Regions from separate parts of the Pseudomonas xanthosomatis genome, predicted to be linked through region 2. Evidence: riboswitches for the same ligand, from Rfam matches in the RefSeq annotation. Region 2 holds a riboswitch; the other holds the start of a gene.
What was found. A riboswitch is a leader RNA that binds a small molecule or an ion and turns the genes downstream of it on or off. The one in region 2 is predicted to bind cobalamin.
Positions count from the first base shown of each region.

Region 1: it holds a riboswitch for cobalamin, as region 2 does, so the genes downstream of both, cobW (cobalamin biosynthesis protein CobW) here and KSS93_RS14390 (TonB-dependent receptor) in region 2, are expected to answer to the same signal.

Region 1 covers NZ_CP077075.1:3,824,892-3,832,173, forward strand. Annotated here, with positions in the region: gene cobN (cobaltochelatase subunit CobN) at 1-3,328, opposite strand, end outside; gene cobW (cobalamin biosynthesis protein CobW) at 3,332-4,399, opposite strand; cobalamin riboswitch at 4,500-4,693, opposite strand; cobalamin riboswitch at 4,754-4,976, shown strand; gene KSS93_RS17070 (CbtB domain-containing protein) at 5,075-5,260, shown strand; gene KSS93_RS17075 (CbtA family protein) at 5,282-5,977, shown strand; gene KSS93_RS17080 (cobalamin biosynthesis protein) at 5,977-6,375, shown strand; gene cobM (precorrin-4 C(11)-methyltransferase) at 6,403-7,155, shown strand; gene KSS93_RS17090 (DUF1272 domain-containing protein) at 7,220-7,282, shown strand, end outside.
Region 2 covers NZ_CP077075.1:3,210,650-3,217,931, reverse strand. Annotated here, with positions in the region: gene lpxO (lipid A hydroxylase LpxO) at 1-528, shown strand, start outside; gene KSS93_RS14405 (carboxymuconolactone decarboxylase family protein) at 664-1,008, shown strand; gene KSS93_RS14400 (GNAT family N-acetyltransferase) at 1,213-1,782, shown strand; gene KSS93_RS14395 (outer membrane beta-barrel protein) at 1,832-2,578, opposite strand; cobalamin riboswitch at 2,704-2,908, shown strand; gene KSS93_RS14390 (TonB-dependent receptor) at 3,018-5,129, shown strand; gene yghU (glutathione-dependent disulfide-bond oxidoreductase) at 5,308-6,147, shown strand; gene KSS93_RS14380 (amidase) at 6,364-7,282, shown strand, end outside.

The sequences.
Region 1 (7,282 bases), 610 kb from region 2:
CGGCCAGCATGCCGCCCTGGAACTGGTAGTAGTCGTTGGAATCGAGCAGGTCGTGCTCGTGGTTGTCCTGGTTGTGCAGCACCGCCTGCACCTGGCCCAGGCGCCTGGCAAAGCTGGCGCGGGCCGGGGTGCCTTCGTCGCTGGCGCCGTAGGCGTAGCCACCGTGGTTGAGGTACACCTCGGCCAGGTCGTCGCGGCTGTGCCACAGGCGGCCGTCGATGGCGTTCTGCACCCCGGCGCCATAGGCCCCGGGCTTGGCCCCGAACACCCGCCAGCCGGCCTGGCGGGCAGCCGTTTCAACGTCCATGCCCTCGCCCACCAGCGCCTCGCGTTCAGCGCGTACACGGGCGGCCAGCGGGTTGAGGTCGTCGGGCTCTTCCAGCGCCGCCACCGCCTGCACCGCTGCATCGAACAGGCGGATCAGGTTACCGAAGGCATCGCGGAAGAAGCCCGATACCCGCAGGGTTACATCCACCCGTGGTCGGTCCAGCAGGCTCAGCGGCAAAATTTCGAAGTCATCGACCCGCTGACTGCCGGTGGCCCATACCGGGCGCACGCCCATCAGCGCCATGGCCTGGGCGATGTCGTCACCGCCGGTGCGCATGGTGGCTGTGCCCCACACCGACAGGCCGAGTTGGCGCAGGTGGTCGCCGTGGTCCTGCAGGTGGCGTTCGAGCACCAGGTTGGCCGAGGCGAAACCCAGCCGCCAGGCGGTGGTGGTCGGCAGGTTGCGCACATCGACGGTGTAGAAGTTGCGCCCGGTGGGCAGCACGTCCAGGCGGCCACGGCTGGGTGCGCCGCTGGGGCCGGCGGGGACGAAACGCCCGGCCAGAGCCGCCAGCAGGCCGTCGATTTCGGCGCCGCCACAAGCGTCCAGCTGCGGAGCGATCTGCTCGACCAGCGCCTGCAACACCGCCTGCACCGGCTGCCAGCCGGCCTCATCGGGTAACGCCAGGGTGCCGCCCAGGGCTTGCTCGATCTGTATCAGGGCCAACTGTTCGAGGCGCTCGCGGGTATCGCCGGTGGTGCGCCACAACGCCGTGTCCACCGCCAGCAGCAGCGCCGGGCGTGGGCCCTGCCAAGGCGCGCCGAGGTCGCAGTCCAGCGGGTCGAAGGCCAGCGCCATGGCTTTGGCCAAAGCGCGGATCAGGCTGGCATTGGCGCCCTTGCCGTCACCACGCTCCACCCGCAGCAAGGCCAGCAGGGTGTCACGGCGCAGGCGCCCGGCGGGCGACTGGCCGAAGATGTGCAGGCCGTCGCGAATCTGCGATTCCTTGAGGTCGCACAGGTAGGTGTCCAGGCGCGGCAACCAGACTGCCGCATCGTCGAGCTGGCCCTCAAGCTGCAACTCGCGGTCGATATGGTTGGCCTTGACCAGCTCGAGGATATCGCGCTGTAGCTCCCGCGCCCGGCGCGGGTCCAGCAGTTGTGCTTCGTAGTATTCGTCGGCCAGTTGCTCCAGGTGGCGCAGCGGGCCGTAGGACTCGGCGCGGGTCAGCGGCGGCATCAGGTGGTCGATGATCACCGCCTGGGTACGGCGCTTGGCCTGGGCGCCCTCGCCCGGGTCGTTGACGATGAACGGGTAGACGTTGGGCAATGGGCCGAGCAGCGCGTCCGGCCAGCATTCACTGGACAGCCCCACACCCTTGCCCGGCAGCCATTCCAGGTTGCCGTGCTTGCCCACATGTACCACCGCGTCAGCGGCAAAGCCGTTGCGCAGCCAGAAGTGGAACGCCAGGTAGCCATGGGGCGGCACGAGGTCGGGGTCGTGGTACACCGCGCTGTGGTCCACCTGGTAGCCGCGCGCCGGCTGGATGCCAACGAACGTCAGGCCGTAGCGCAGGCCGGCGACCATCATTCGCCCGCTGCGGTACATCGGGTCCTGCTCGGGCGCGCCCCAGCGTTCCAGCACGGCGCGCTGGTTGGCCTCGGGCAGCGCGGCGAAGGCTGCGTGGTAGTCGGCCAGGCTCAGGCTTTGCGCGCAGGGGCGCTGGTCGAGGTGGTCGAGGTCGTTGGTCACCCCGCCCAGCAACTGGTGAATCAGCGCGGTGCCGCTGTCGGGTAGCCCGGCCACCGGGTAGCCCTGCTGTTGCAGGGCCTGGAGGATGTTCAGCGCAGCACCTGGGGTGTCCAGGCCGACACCGTTGCCGATGCGCCCGTCGCGGGTCGGGTAATTGGCCAGCACCAGGGCGATGCGTTTTTCGGCGTTGCCGAGCCTTGCCAGCTCGACCCAGCGCCGGGCCAGTTCGGCAACGAAGTCCATGCGCTCGGGGTGCGCCCGGTAGCAGACCACATCGGACTGGCTGCGCTCGCTGCGCCAGGCCAGGTCCTTGAAACTTACCGGGCGGGTGATGATGCGCCCGTCCAGCTCGGGCAAGACGATGTGCATGGCCAGGTCGCGCGCGCCCAGCCCCTGCTCGCTTTGTTGCCAGGCGGGCTGGTTGTCCTGGGCGCAGATGGCCTGCAGCACCGGCACGTCGCGGCGCAGCGGGCGCAGGTTGGGCTGCTCGGGGCTGGACAGGGCAAAGCCTGTGGTATTGATGATCACCTCGGCCTGCACTTCATCGAGCCACGCCTCGACCTGCTCGAGGCAGGCGCGCTCCTTGAGGCTGGCCACGGCAATCGGCAGCGGGTTCAGGCCACAGGCCTGCAAGCGCTGGCAGAACACGTCGATAAAAGCAGTGTTGGCCGCCTGCAGATGCGAGCGGTAGAACAGCAGCGGCGCTACCGGCCATTGCGGGTTCCACTCGCCGTACCAGCTCTGCAGCGTGGCGCTGGGCTGGGCCGGGTGGTACACCGCGGTGCGCGGCAACGGCTGCGGCTCGTCCCAGGCGTAGTCACGGCCCAGCCACTGGGTGGCCAGGCAGTTGAACAGGTTGAAGGCGTTGGTCTTGCCGCCCTGGCGCAGGTAGTGCCAGAGCCGTTCGGCCTGCTCGCCAACCACCGTGCCCAGGCCGGTGAGCTCCGGGTCCGGGCGGTCGTCGCCCGGCACCAGAATCAGCTGCACACCGCGGTTGGCCAGCTCTACCAGTTGCTCGACACCGTAGCGCCAATAGCCCACGCCGCCGTGCAGCGAAACCAGGATCACCTTGGCATGGCGCAGCACTTCATCGACATACAGGTCGACCGAGGCGTGGTTCTGCACCTGCATGGGGTTGGCCAGGCGCAGGCTGGGGAAGTCGTCTGGCAACTGCTCGGCGGTTTCGGCAAGTAGTGCCAGGTGGGAATCGCCGCTGCAGAGGATCACCAGATCGGCGGGTGTCTGGCCGAGGTCGGCGATGCTGTCGTCCGGCACGAAGCCGCCGGGCTGGGTCCGCAGCAGGTGCATCGGTCAGGCGCCCAGGGCCTGGCGCAGGCGCGCTTCCAACTGTACGGCGTCGAGGTCCTGGCCGATCAGCACCAGGCGGGTGATGCGCGCCTCGTCGCTGCGCCAGGCGCGGTCGAAGTGCTTGTCGAAGCGCGTGCCCACGCCCTGGATCAGCAGGCGCATCGGCTTGCCGGGGATCGCGGCGAAGCCTTTGGCGCGCAGGATGCCGAACTCGGTCACCAGTTGCGTCAGAGCATCGAGCAACAGGTTCTCGTCAGCTTCGGGCAGGTCGATGGAGATCGAGTCGAAGGCGTCATGGTCGTGGTCGTCATGCTCGTCACCGTCGTGGTGCGAATCATGGTGGGTGCGGCGGCCATCGATATGCGCCTCGGACTCGGCGCCCACGCCCAGCAGCACTTCCAGCGGCAGGCGGCCACTGCTGGCTTCGATCACCTTGACCGCCGGCGGCAGCTCTTCGGCCACCTCGGCGCGCACCTTGGCCAGGCCTTCGGCGTCGATCAGGTCGGCCTTGTTAAGTACCACCAGGTCGGCGCTGGCCAGCTGGTCGGCGAACAGTTCGTGCAGCGGCGATTCGTGGTCCAGGTTGGGGTCGAGCTTGCGCTGGGCGTCGACCTGGTCGGGGTAGGCGGCGAAGGTGCCGGCGGCCACGGCCGGGCTGTCGACCACGGTAATCACCGCATCGACCGTGCACGCATTGCGGATTTCCGGCCACTGGAAGGCTTGCACCAAGGGTTTGGGCAGGGCCAGGCCGCTGGTTTCGATGAGGATGTGGTCGAGGTCGCCGCGGCGCGCCACCAGTTCGCGCATCACCGGGAAGAACTCCTCCTGCACGGTGCAGCACAGGCAGCCGTTGGCCAGCTCGTACACGCGGCCGTTGGCCTCTTCTTCGCTACAGCCGATGCTGCACTGCTTGAGGATTTCGCCGTCGATGCCCAGCTCGCCGAATTCGTTGACGATCACCGCGATGCGGCGGCCCTGGGCGTTGTCGAGCATATGGCGCAGCAGCGTGGTTTTACCCGAGCCGAGAAAGCCGGTGACGATGGTGACGGGGAGCTTGGCCAGTGTTTTCATGGGAGGTGCCCTTGGCTGCAGTGGCGCGGGCATGCGGCGCGACAGCCACGGGCGTTGCCGGCCGGGCGCGTTCGCCACCGGATCACCCCGCCCGGTTTAAAGTCGAAAACGTTGCGAGGCAGGTCTCCTGGCTTGCACCGTGCCGGCGGTTGCCGGCGGGTTGGCGCCTTCCCGCGCGTGCGCAGTGGCTGTGCCAACCTCTAGTGCCTACAGTTGCGGGGGCAGCCGCGGCTTGGACCGCGTTCCCGTCTTAGCTCCGGCAGCAGCCGGAGAACCTCGAAGCGGCAAGGCTACGCAGTGCCTGCAATCCGGTCAACCGCCGCGGCGATTGACGCCCGCCCTGCCCCGTGATTTGCTAGCGCACTGCGTCAAGGTGCCCCCATTGGGGGTGAAACGGGAAACCGGTGCGCCAAGTGCCTTTTACAAGGCCTGGCAAAGCCGGTGCTGCCCCCGCAACGGTAAGCGAGTGATGCGTCTGAACCACTGTGCCAGCAGTCCGGCATGGGAAGGAAACGCATAACCTGGAGCCCCGCTCCACCTCGCCAGCCCGGAGACCGGCCTGGACGCCATATCAACACCCCGCGGTGGGCGGGCGCTGTCGTATCCCCTGGGCGCTCATGCCCGGGGTCGCCGCGCTTGCCCGTTGCCACAACAAAAGCAGCAGAGGAACGCGTCATGCCAATCAGCACCGCCAAACACAGCATCGCCACCCCTACCTCCCTCAGCCAGCGCATGGTCATCGCCGTCAGCGCCAGCCTGTTGGGCCTGTGCCTGGTGTACTTTGCCGGCTTCTCGCACATCGAGGCCGTGCACAACGCGGCCCACGACACCCGCCACAGCGCTGCCTTCCCCTGCCACTGACCGGTTACCGAGAATCCCTGCATGATTACGCGCATTGCCCGCACCGCGGGCTTCAGCGGGCTGCTCGCAGCCCTGTTGCTGACCTTGCTGCAAAGTTTCTGGGTGGCCCCGCTGATTCTGCAGGCCGAAACCTACGAGAGCGCAGCACCTGCCGCCGAACACCACGAGCACGGCGGGGCCGGCGCAGCCCATGAGCACGAACACGGCGGCGAGGCCTGGTCACCGGAAGATGGCTGGCAGCGCGTGCTGTCCACCACCGGTGGCAACCTGGTGGTGGCGGTGGGTTTTGCCCTGATTCTCGCGGCGCTGTACAGCCTGCGTGAGCCGGGCCGGGTGCGCACCGGCGCCTGGTGGGGGCTGGCGGGTTTTGCGGTGTTCTGCCTGGCACCGACCCTGGGCCTGCCACCGGAGTTGCCGGGCACCGCCGCAGCCGACCTAGGCCTGCGCCAAAGCTGGTGGATCGGCACCGCTGCCGCCACGGCTGCCGGCCTTGCGCTGCTGGTATTCGCACGGCACTGGTTGTTCAAGGTGCTGGGCGTGGCGCTGCTGGTGATCCCGCATGTGATTGGCGCGCCGCAACCACCGGTACACGAAAGCCTGGCCCCCGAAGCCCTTGAAACCCAGTTCAAGATCGCCTCCTGGCTGACCAACGCTGCATTCTGGCTGGCCCTGGGCCTGCTCAGCGCATGGCTGTTCCGCCGCTCCAGCGCCGCCTGATGTCTACCCCTGCGCTGTTCGCAGGCTTTGGCTGCCGCCGGGGTTGCCCAGTGGAAACCCTGGCGGTGCTGCTGCGCCAGACCCTGGCCGAACACGGCCTGTCGCTGAACGCCCTGCATGGGCTCGCCAGCATCCGGCGCAAAGCCCGCGAGCCCGGGTTGCTGGCACTGGCCGAGCGCCTGGGGCTGCCCCTCATCTGTTTCGATGCCGAGCACCTGCTTGGCTTCGAGCCACTGCTCAGCCAACGCTCGGCCGCAGCCTTCGCCCAGACCGGCTGCTGGGGCGTCGCCGAAAGCACTGCCCTGGCGCTGGCCGGTACCCGTTGCGCAACGCCCCGCCTGCGCGTGCCCCGGCAAATACTGGGCGGCGCTACCCTGGCGCTGGCGTACGGCGGATAATCCGCCTTTTTTCTGCAAGGATTTTTCATGACGGTCTACTTCATCGGCGCCGGCCCCGGCGACCCCGAGCTGATCACGGTCAAGGGCCAACGCCTGATCCACCAGTGCCCGGTGATCATCTACGCAGGCTCCCTGGTGCCGCCTGCGGTGCTCGAAGGGCACCGCGCCAACACCGTCATCAACAGTGCCGAGCTGCACCTGGAGCAGATCATCGATGCCATGCGCCAGGCCCACGCCAACGGCCAGGACGTGGCCCGCATACACAGCGGCGACCCGAGCCTGTACGGCGCCATCGGCGAGCAGATCCGCCACCTGCGCGAGCTGGGCATCGACTACCAGATCATCCCAGGCGTCACCGCCACCGCTGCCAGTGCCGCCCTGCTCGGCTGCGAACTGACCCTGCCGGAGGTGGCACAAACGGTGATTCTGACCCGCTACGGCGACAGCTCGCCGATGCCTGCCGGCGAACAACTGGCCGACCTGGCCCGGCATGGTTGCACCCTGGCCATCCACCTGGGCATCCGCAACCTGGCACGCATCGTCGACGAACTGCTACCGCATTACGGCGCCGACTGCCCGGTGGCCGTGGTGCACCGGGCCACCTGGCCTGACCAGGACTGGGCCCGTGGCACCCTGGCGGACATCGTCGAACAGGTTGCCAGCAAGGGCTTCAGGCGCACGGCGCTGATCCTGGTCGGCCATGTGCTGGGCGATGCGCCGTTCGCCGATTCGGCGCTGTACCGCGCCGGCCACGCCCACCTTTACCGCCCCGGGCGCTGAGCCGATTGCCGGGTAGCAGGGCGCCGTAGCACACTCAGGCTTTGCCAACCACGGAAGCCACGCCATGCTCGAGCTACGCCCCAACTGCGAATGCTGTGACCGCGACCTGCCCGGTGACAGCCCGGAT
Region 2 (7,282 bases):
TGCCCGCGCACCACCGAGCTGCTGCAAGGCATCGGCACGGTCAAGGCGGCGATGTTCGCCACCCTGCCGCCGGGCGCCAAGCTGGTACGCCACCGCGACCCGTACGCCGGCTCCTACCGCTACCACCTGGGCCTGGACACCCCCAACGACGACGGCTGCTATATCGACGTCGACGGCGAGAAGTACTCGTGGCGCGACGGCGAGGCGGTGATGTTCGACGAGACCTACATCCATTACGCCGCCAACACCACCGAGCACAACCGCATCATCCTGTTCTGCGATGTCGAGCGCCCGCTCAAGTACCGCTGGGCGACCGCCTTCAACCGCTGGTTCAGCCGCAACGTGATGGCCGCAGCCGCCGCACCGAACGATGCCAACGACAAGACCGGCGGCATCAACCGCCTGTTCACCCGCATCTACAAGATTCGCGAGCGCGGCAAGGCCATGAAGAAGCGCAACCGCACCCGCTACTACCTCGAAAAGTGGGCTGTGGTCGCCGCACTTGTGCTGGTGTTCATCTACATCTGACCCGCCGTTCCCTGGAGGTGCCGGCTTGCCGGCTCCTCCAGGGGGCGCTGCGAACGCAGCACAGCCGCACAAGACGCCCTGCGCAACCTCGACTAGCCTGAAAGCTCCTGTTGCCAACCCGACAAGGTGAAGACGATGAGCATGATGGACTGGGACGCCTACCGTAAGCAGTTGATGGCCGGTATCGGCGACCTCAAGCACCTCTCCCCCGACACCGTGGCCGGGTACATGACCGCCAGCGGCGCCGGCGCCAAGACCAACCACCTGGATGCAAAAACCCGCGAGCTGATCAGCCTGGCGGTGGCGGTGACCACCCGCTGCGACGGCTGCATCGCCGTGCACTCGCAGCAGGCGGTCAAGCATGGTGCCACCCGCGAGGAAATCGCCGAGGCTTTGGGTGTGGCGGTGGCGATGAATGCCGGCGCGGCGCTGGTGTATTCGGCCCGGGCGCTGGATGCGGTGGGCAAGGCCGGGGCCTGATTGGCACCACCCGGTGGGGGCAACTGCCTGGTGTTGCCTTTACCGGCCTCATCGCGGGCAAGCCCGCTCCTACAGGGGGCGCATGGCCTTTCAGACCTGCGCTGTACCTGTGGGAGCGGGCTTGCCCGCGATGGGGCCATAACAGGCTTGCTCCCAATCGCCACACCCCCCAGACTTGCCTGCCCAGCCCGCCCAGGTAGCCGCATGATCCACATCCGCCCCATGACCCCGGACGACTTCGAACGCTTCTGGCCCACCTTCCAGGCCATCGTCCAGGCCCGCCAGACCTACGCCTTCGACCCCGCCCTCGACCAAAGCCAGGCCCGCCAGCTGTGGCTGCAAGCGCCCCTGCATACCCTGGTGGCCGAAGAACACGGCGAGCTGCTCGGCTCGTACTACCTCAAAGCCAACGCCGCCGGCCCTGGCAGCCATGTGGGCAATTGCGGCTACATGGTCTGCGAGCACGCCCGTGGCCGTGGCGTGGCGCGGCTGATGTGCGAACACTCGCAAAAGCTCGCGCGCCAGGAGGGTTTTCTGGCGTTGCAGTTCAATTCGGTGGTGGCCAGCAACGAAGTGGCTGTGGCGCTGTGGCACAAGCTCGGCTTCGACACGGTCGGGCGGTTGCCCAAGGCCTACCGGCATGCCCAGCTGGGGCTGGTGGACTGCCTGGTGATGTACAAGTGGCTTGCCGACGAGCCGGTGGTGGAAAAGCCTGCGCTGTTGATCGGGCGCAAGAACATCGAGGCGCGGGTGTCGCGACGACGCGGGCGCTGATGCCCGGTAGCGGCCCTGTCGCCGGCAAGCCGGCGACAGGACACTTTGATCAGAACGCCAACCCGACCTTCACGCCAAACTCGTCACGCTTGAGCTTGTTGTTGTCCAGCACCGGCGAATCGCCATCGACCTTGTACTCGGTGCGGGTGTAGTACACCCCGGCCTGCACCGGCATGCTGCCCTGCTGGTTCATCAGCAAGGTGACTTCGGCGTAAGGGTTGGTGCGGTCCTTCATGTCGACACTGTCGCTGCCAAAATCGTCCACCTTGATGCGCGCACGGCCGTCGATAGTGTGGCGGGCGCCCACTTCGAAACGCAGGGTCGAGGTGTCGAACTGGTGGTTGTAACCCAGCGCCGCCTTGGCGAAAGGCGATTTGTAGGTCAGGCGGGTATCGAGGTCGTTGATCTCGGGCTCGAAGCGGGTCCAGCTGTAGCCACCGCCTACGGTGACATCGACGAAGTTGCGCGCATCCAGCGCGGCGCGCCAGCCCAGGTCCAGTTCGGCCTGGGCCTCCTTGAGCTTGTTGTCGTTCTTCTTGCCGTACTTGGCCTCGGCCCCCAGCTGATAGATCAGCCCGGACTCGGCAGTCATCTTGTTGCCGAAGCTGGCGAACACACCGCCCTGGCCCAGGTGCTCCTTGTCCGAGCTGCTGCCGCCCTCGAACTTGAAGCTGTCGTACGAGCCCAGCAGGCCGAAGGTGAACAGCGGGTCGGTGCTGGGTGCGGCACTGGCGGCCAGGGGCGCGCCCATCAGTGCCAGCAGGCAGGCGTGGCGCAGCGGGTTACGGATGAACATTGGCAAAAGTCTCCATGACGTAAGTGAATGACAAACCAGCCCTTCGAGACAACGTCATTGGGAAAAGTTCGGAAAAAAATCAGTAAAAACTGCTAAACCATTGCCCCGTCACACTTTTGGTGGTCAGATGCGCGCCAGTTTCAGGTGTCCTGCGCCGCCGCGCGCAGGGTGAAACGGGAAGCCGGTGCGTCGTTTTTGCGACAAGTCCGGCGCTGCCCCCGCAACGGTAAGCGAGCGAACCCTTCGACACACCACTGTGCCTTGGCATGGGAAGGTGAAGGCTTCACGACCCTCGCAAGCCCGGAGACCGGCCTGAAGCCTTACTTGGCAACCCGCGGTGGGCGGGCGCAGGCCGGTATCCGCGTGCGCGCCTGCGTGCGTGGTTCGCCTTTGCGTGTTTTCCACCGGGATCCATTCATTCCTGCAGCAGTGGAACGACATGTCCCGATTCAGCAAGCTCCACCCCCTGGCCGCCTGTTTGGCCGTCGCCCTTCCGGCCTTGGCCGACGAACCCCTGACCCTGCCTTCCACCGCTGTTACCGACAGCCAGGAGGCACGCAGCATCGACCTGGCCACCCCGACCCCGGCTGGCTCGCGGCTGAACCTCAGCGCCCTGGACACCCCCGCCAGCACCAGCACCCTCAGCGAGGCACAGATCCAGCAGCGCAACAACGCCACCGTGCAGGACGCCGTAAGCCGCACCCCAGGGCTGACCTTCATCGGCACCCCGGGCGACGGCGGCACCGGCCTGTCGGCGCGCGGCTTCACCGGGCAAAATTCGGTGATGACCCTGTTCGACGGCGCACGCCTGTACACCGGTGCCGGCACCCAGACGTTCCCGGTAGACCCGTGGATGGTCGAGCGTATCGATGTGCTGCGCGGCCCGGCCTCGGTGCTGTACGGCGAAGGCGCCACCGGGGCGACGATCAACGTGGTCCCGAAAAAGCCGCTGACCGGCGAGGTGCGCAACCACCTGCGCCTGGGCTATGGCTCGTGGGGCCGCCAGCAACTGGGCATGGACAGTGGCGGCAGCTTGAGCGAGCGCTTGAGCTATCGCCTGACCCTCAACCAGCAAGCCGGTAACGGCTACGTTGACCGCACCGAGTCGCGCAGCCTGGCCCTGAGCGCCGCCCTGCGCTTCGATGCCAGCGACAACCTGAGCTTCACCCTGGCCCACGAACGCGGTGACGCGCAGCCGGCCAACTACTACGGCACCCCGCTGATCGACGGCCACCTGCGCGACAGCCTGCGCAAGAAAAACTACAACGTCAGCAACGATGTGCAGCGCTACCACGATGAATGGACACGCCTGACCACCGACTGGGCCCTGAGCGACAGCGTGTCGGCCAGCAACCAGCTGTACTACATCAAGAGCCGCCGCCACTGGCGCAACGCCGAAAGCTACAGCTGGGACCCGTCCGCTTCTGCGGTGCAGCGCGGCAGCTTCCTGGAAATCCGCCACAACCAGGAGCAGGTCGGCGACCGCCAGAGCTTCACCTTCGACCACAGCCTGCTGGGCCTTGCCAGCAAGACCGTGGTGGGCGTCGAGGCCAACCGCATCCGCTTCAACATCGACAGCAACTTCCCCTACGAAGACGGCAGCAGCGACCCGCTCGACCCGTGGCACCCTGCCCCCGGCCCTTTCCATAGCAACAGCCCGACACAACCGCAGATGCTGTCCAAGGTCAACACCGTCGCCCTGTTTGCCGAAAACCGCACCCAATTGAGCGAGCGCCTGGCGCTGGTCACCGGCATTCGCCGCGACCAGAACCACATCGACCGCGACGACCTGGTCAACAACAGCCGCAACGACCGCAGCCTGCGCGGCGGCAACTGGCGAGCGGGCCTGGTGTATGCGCTCAGCGACGACCTGTCACTGTACGGCCAGTTTTCCACCAGCGAGGACGGCGTCGGCGACCTGCTGACCCTGCGCCCGGAGCAAAGCCTGGACCTGACCGAGGCCAAGCAGACCGAACTGGGCCTGAAACAGCGCTTTTGGGCCGGGCGCGGCGAATGGACCCTGGCGGCCTACCACATCGTCAAAAAGAAACTGCTGGTCAGCGACCCGCTCACCCATGCCAAACAGCAGGCCGGCCAGCAGACCTCCGATGGCCTGGAAGCCAGCCTGGAACTGGCGCTGGGCAACCAGTGGCAGCTGTCGGCCAACGCAGCGCTTGTGCGGGCCGAGTACGACCAGTTCGACGAGGTGAACGGCGGCATCGCCTATGACCGCGCCGGCAACCGCCCCACCGACGTACCGCGGCGCACCGCCAACCTGTGGCTGAACAAAGGCTTCAGCCAGGCGGTAGATGCCGGCATCGGCCTGCGCTATGTGGACGAGCGCTACGCCAACACCGCCAACAGCCAGCGCGTGCCGGGCTATACCGTGGTCGATGGCAATATCGGCTGGCAAGTGCTGCCGGACGTGCGCCTGGGGCTGCAGGTGAACAATCTGTTCGACCGGGTGTATGCGCAGTCGGCGTACAGCGGCGAGCAGTGGTTGCTGGGCACGCCGCGGTCGTACTTTGCCACCGTGGATTACCGGTTCTGAGCGGATGGCCTCATCGCCGGCAAGCTAACGCGCAATCCCGATTGACGCGCCCCCTGCAGGAGCCGGCTTGCCGGCGATAGGGCCAGCCCAGGCCACCAACCATTTGCCCCCGGCGCCGAACCCATGGCATAGATGCACGTCTACCGTGCCTGCACATGCCTTTCAGGAGATCGCGCCCATGAGCAAGTCCCCCTACGTACCGCCCAAAGTCTGGAAGCACGAAGCCGCCTCCGGCGGCCAGTTCGCCAGCATCAACCGCCCGGTCGCCGGCCCCACCCACGACAAACAGCTGCCTGTCGGCAAGCACCCGCTGCAGCTGTATTCGCTGGCCACGCCCAACGGCGTGAAGGTGACCATCCTGCTCGAAGAGCTGCTCGCCCTCGGCCACTCCGGCGCCGAATACGATGCCTGGCTGATCCGCATTGGCGAGGGTGACCAGTTCGGTAGCGGCTTCGTTGAGGTGAACCCCAATTCGAAGATTCCCGCCCTGCTCGACCGCAGCGTCGAACCGCCGGTGCGGGTGTTCGAGTCCGGCTCGATCCTGCTGTACCTGGCCGAGAAATTCGGCGCCCTGCTGCCCAAGGCTCCGGCCGCACGCACCGAGTGCCTCAACTGGCTGTTCTGGCAGATGGGTTCGGCGCCGTACCTGGGCGGTGGGTTCGGCCACTTCTACGTGTATGCGCCAGAGAAGTTCGAGTACGCCATCAACCGCTTCACCATGGAGGCCAAGCGTCAGCTCGACGTGCTGGAGCGGCGCCTGGCCGACAGCGCCTACCTGGGCGGTGACGAGTACAGCATCGCCGACATCGCCGTATGGCCCTGGTACGGCCAGCTGGTGCGCGGCAACCTGTACGGTGCGGCCGAGTTTCTGGCGGTGCACGAGTACCCCAACCTGCAGCGCTGGGCCGAAACCATCGCCCAGCGCCCGGCGGTGCAGCGCGGCACCCGGGTCAACCGCACCTGGGGAGATGAAGACACCCAGGTGCCGGAGCGGCATTCGGCGGCTGATCTGGATTGATGCCTCGTGGGAGCGGGCTTGACCCGCGATGGATGGCGCCGGCTGCGCCGGTATCGCGGGGCAAGCCCGCTCCCACACCAGCATTCATGCCCCGCCAGCGCGCCCGGACTGCCGCGCTGCAACGAACCATTTCCCCGCTGCATGCCTGCGTGCAACAAGACCTTCTTGCTACACTCGCCGCCATGATTTTTCCACCTGCACAACTGTGGTGACAGCATGATCGAGGTAACCGAGGTTTCCATTGCCGAGCTGCGCAACGCGCTCGAGACCGGCCGCACGACCGCCGTGGAGCTGGTCAAGGCCTATCAGGCACGTATCGACGCCTTTGACGGCAAACACACCGCCACCGCACTCAACGCCGTGGTGGTGCGCAACCCCGAGGCACTGAAAGAGGCCGAGGCCTCCGACGCCCGCCGCGCCCAGGGCAAGACCCTCGGCCCGCTGGACGGCATCCCCTACACCGCCAAGGACAGCTACCTGGTCAAGGGCCTGACCGCCGCCTCCGGCAGCCCGGCGTTTCAGCACCTGGTCGCCCAGCGCGATGCCTTCACCGTCGAGCGCCTGCGCGCCGGCGGCGCCATCTGCCTGGGCAAGACCAACATGCCGCCGATGGCCAACGGTGGCATGCAGCGCGGCGTATATGGCCGTGCCGAAAGCCCGTACAACGCCAAGTACCTGACCGCCCCCTTCGCCTCGGGCTCGTCCAACGGCGCCGGCACCGCCACTGCCGCCAGCTACAGCGCCTTCGGCCTGGCTGAAGAAACCTGGTCCAGCGGCCGCGGCCCTGCCTCGAACAACGGCCTGTGCGCCTACACCCCGTCGCGCGGGGTGATCTCGGTACGCGGCAACTGGCCGCTGACCCCGACCATGGACGTGGTGGTGCCCTACGCCCGGACCATGGCCGACCTGCTGGAAATCCTCGATGTGGTGGTGGCCGACGACAGCGACACCCGCGGCGACCTGTGGCGTTTGCAACCCTGGGTGCCGATCCCGGCAGCCTCCAGCGTGCGCCCGGCTTCGTACCTGGACCTGGCGGTGCCAGCCGACTCGCTCAAGGGCAAGCGCTTTGCCGTGCCGCGCATGTACATCAATGCCGACCCTGAAGCCGGCACCTCGGAAAAGCCCGGCATCGGCG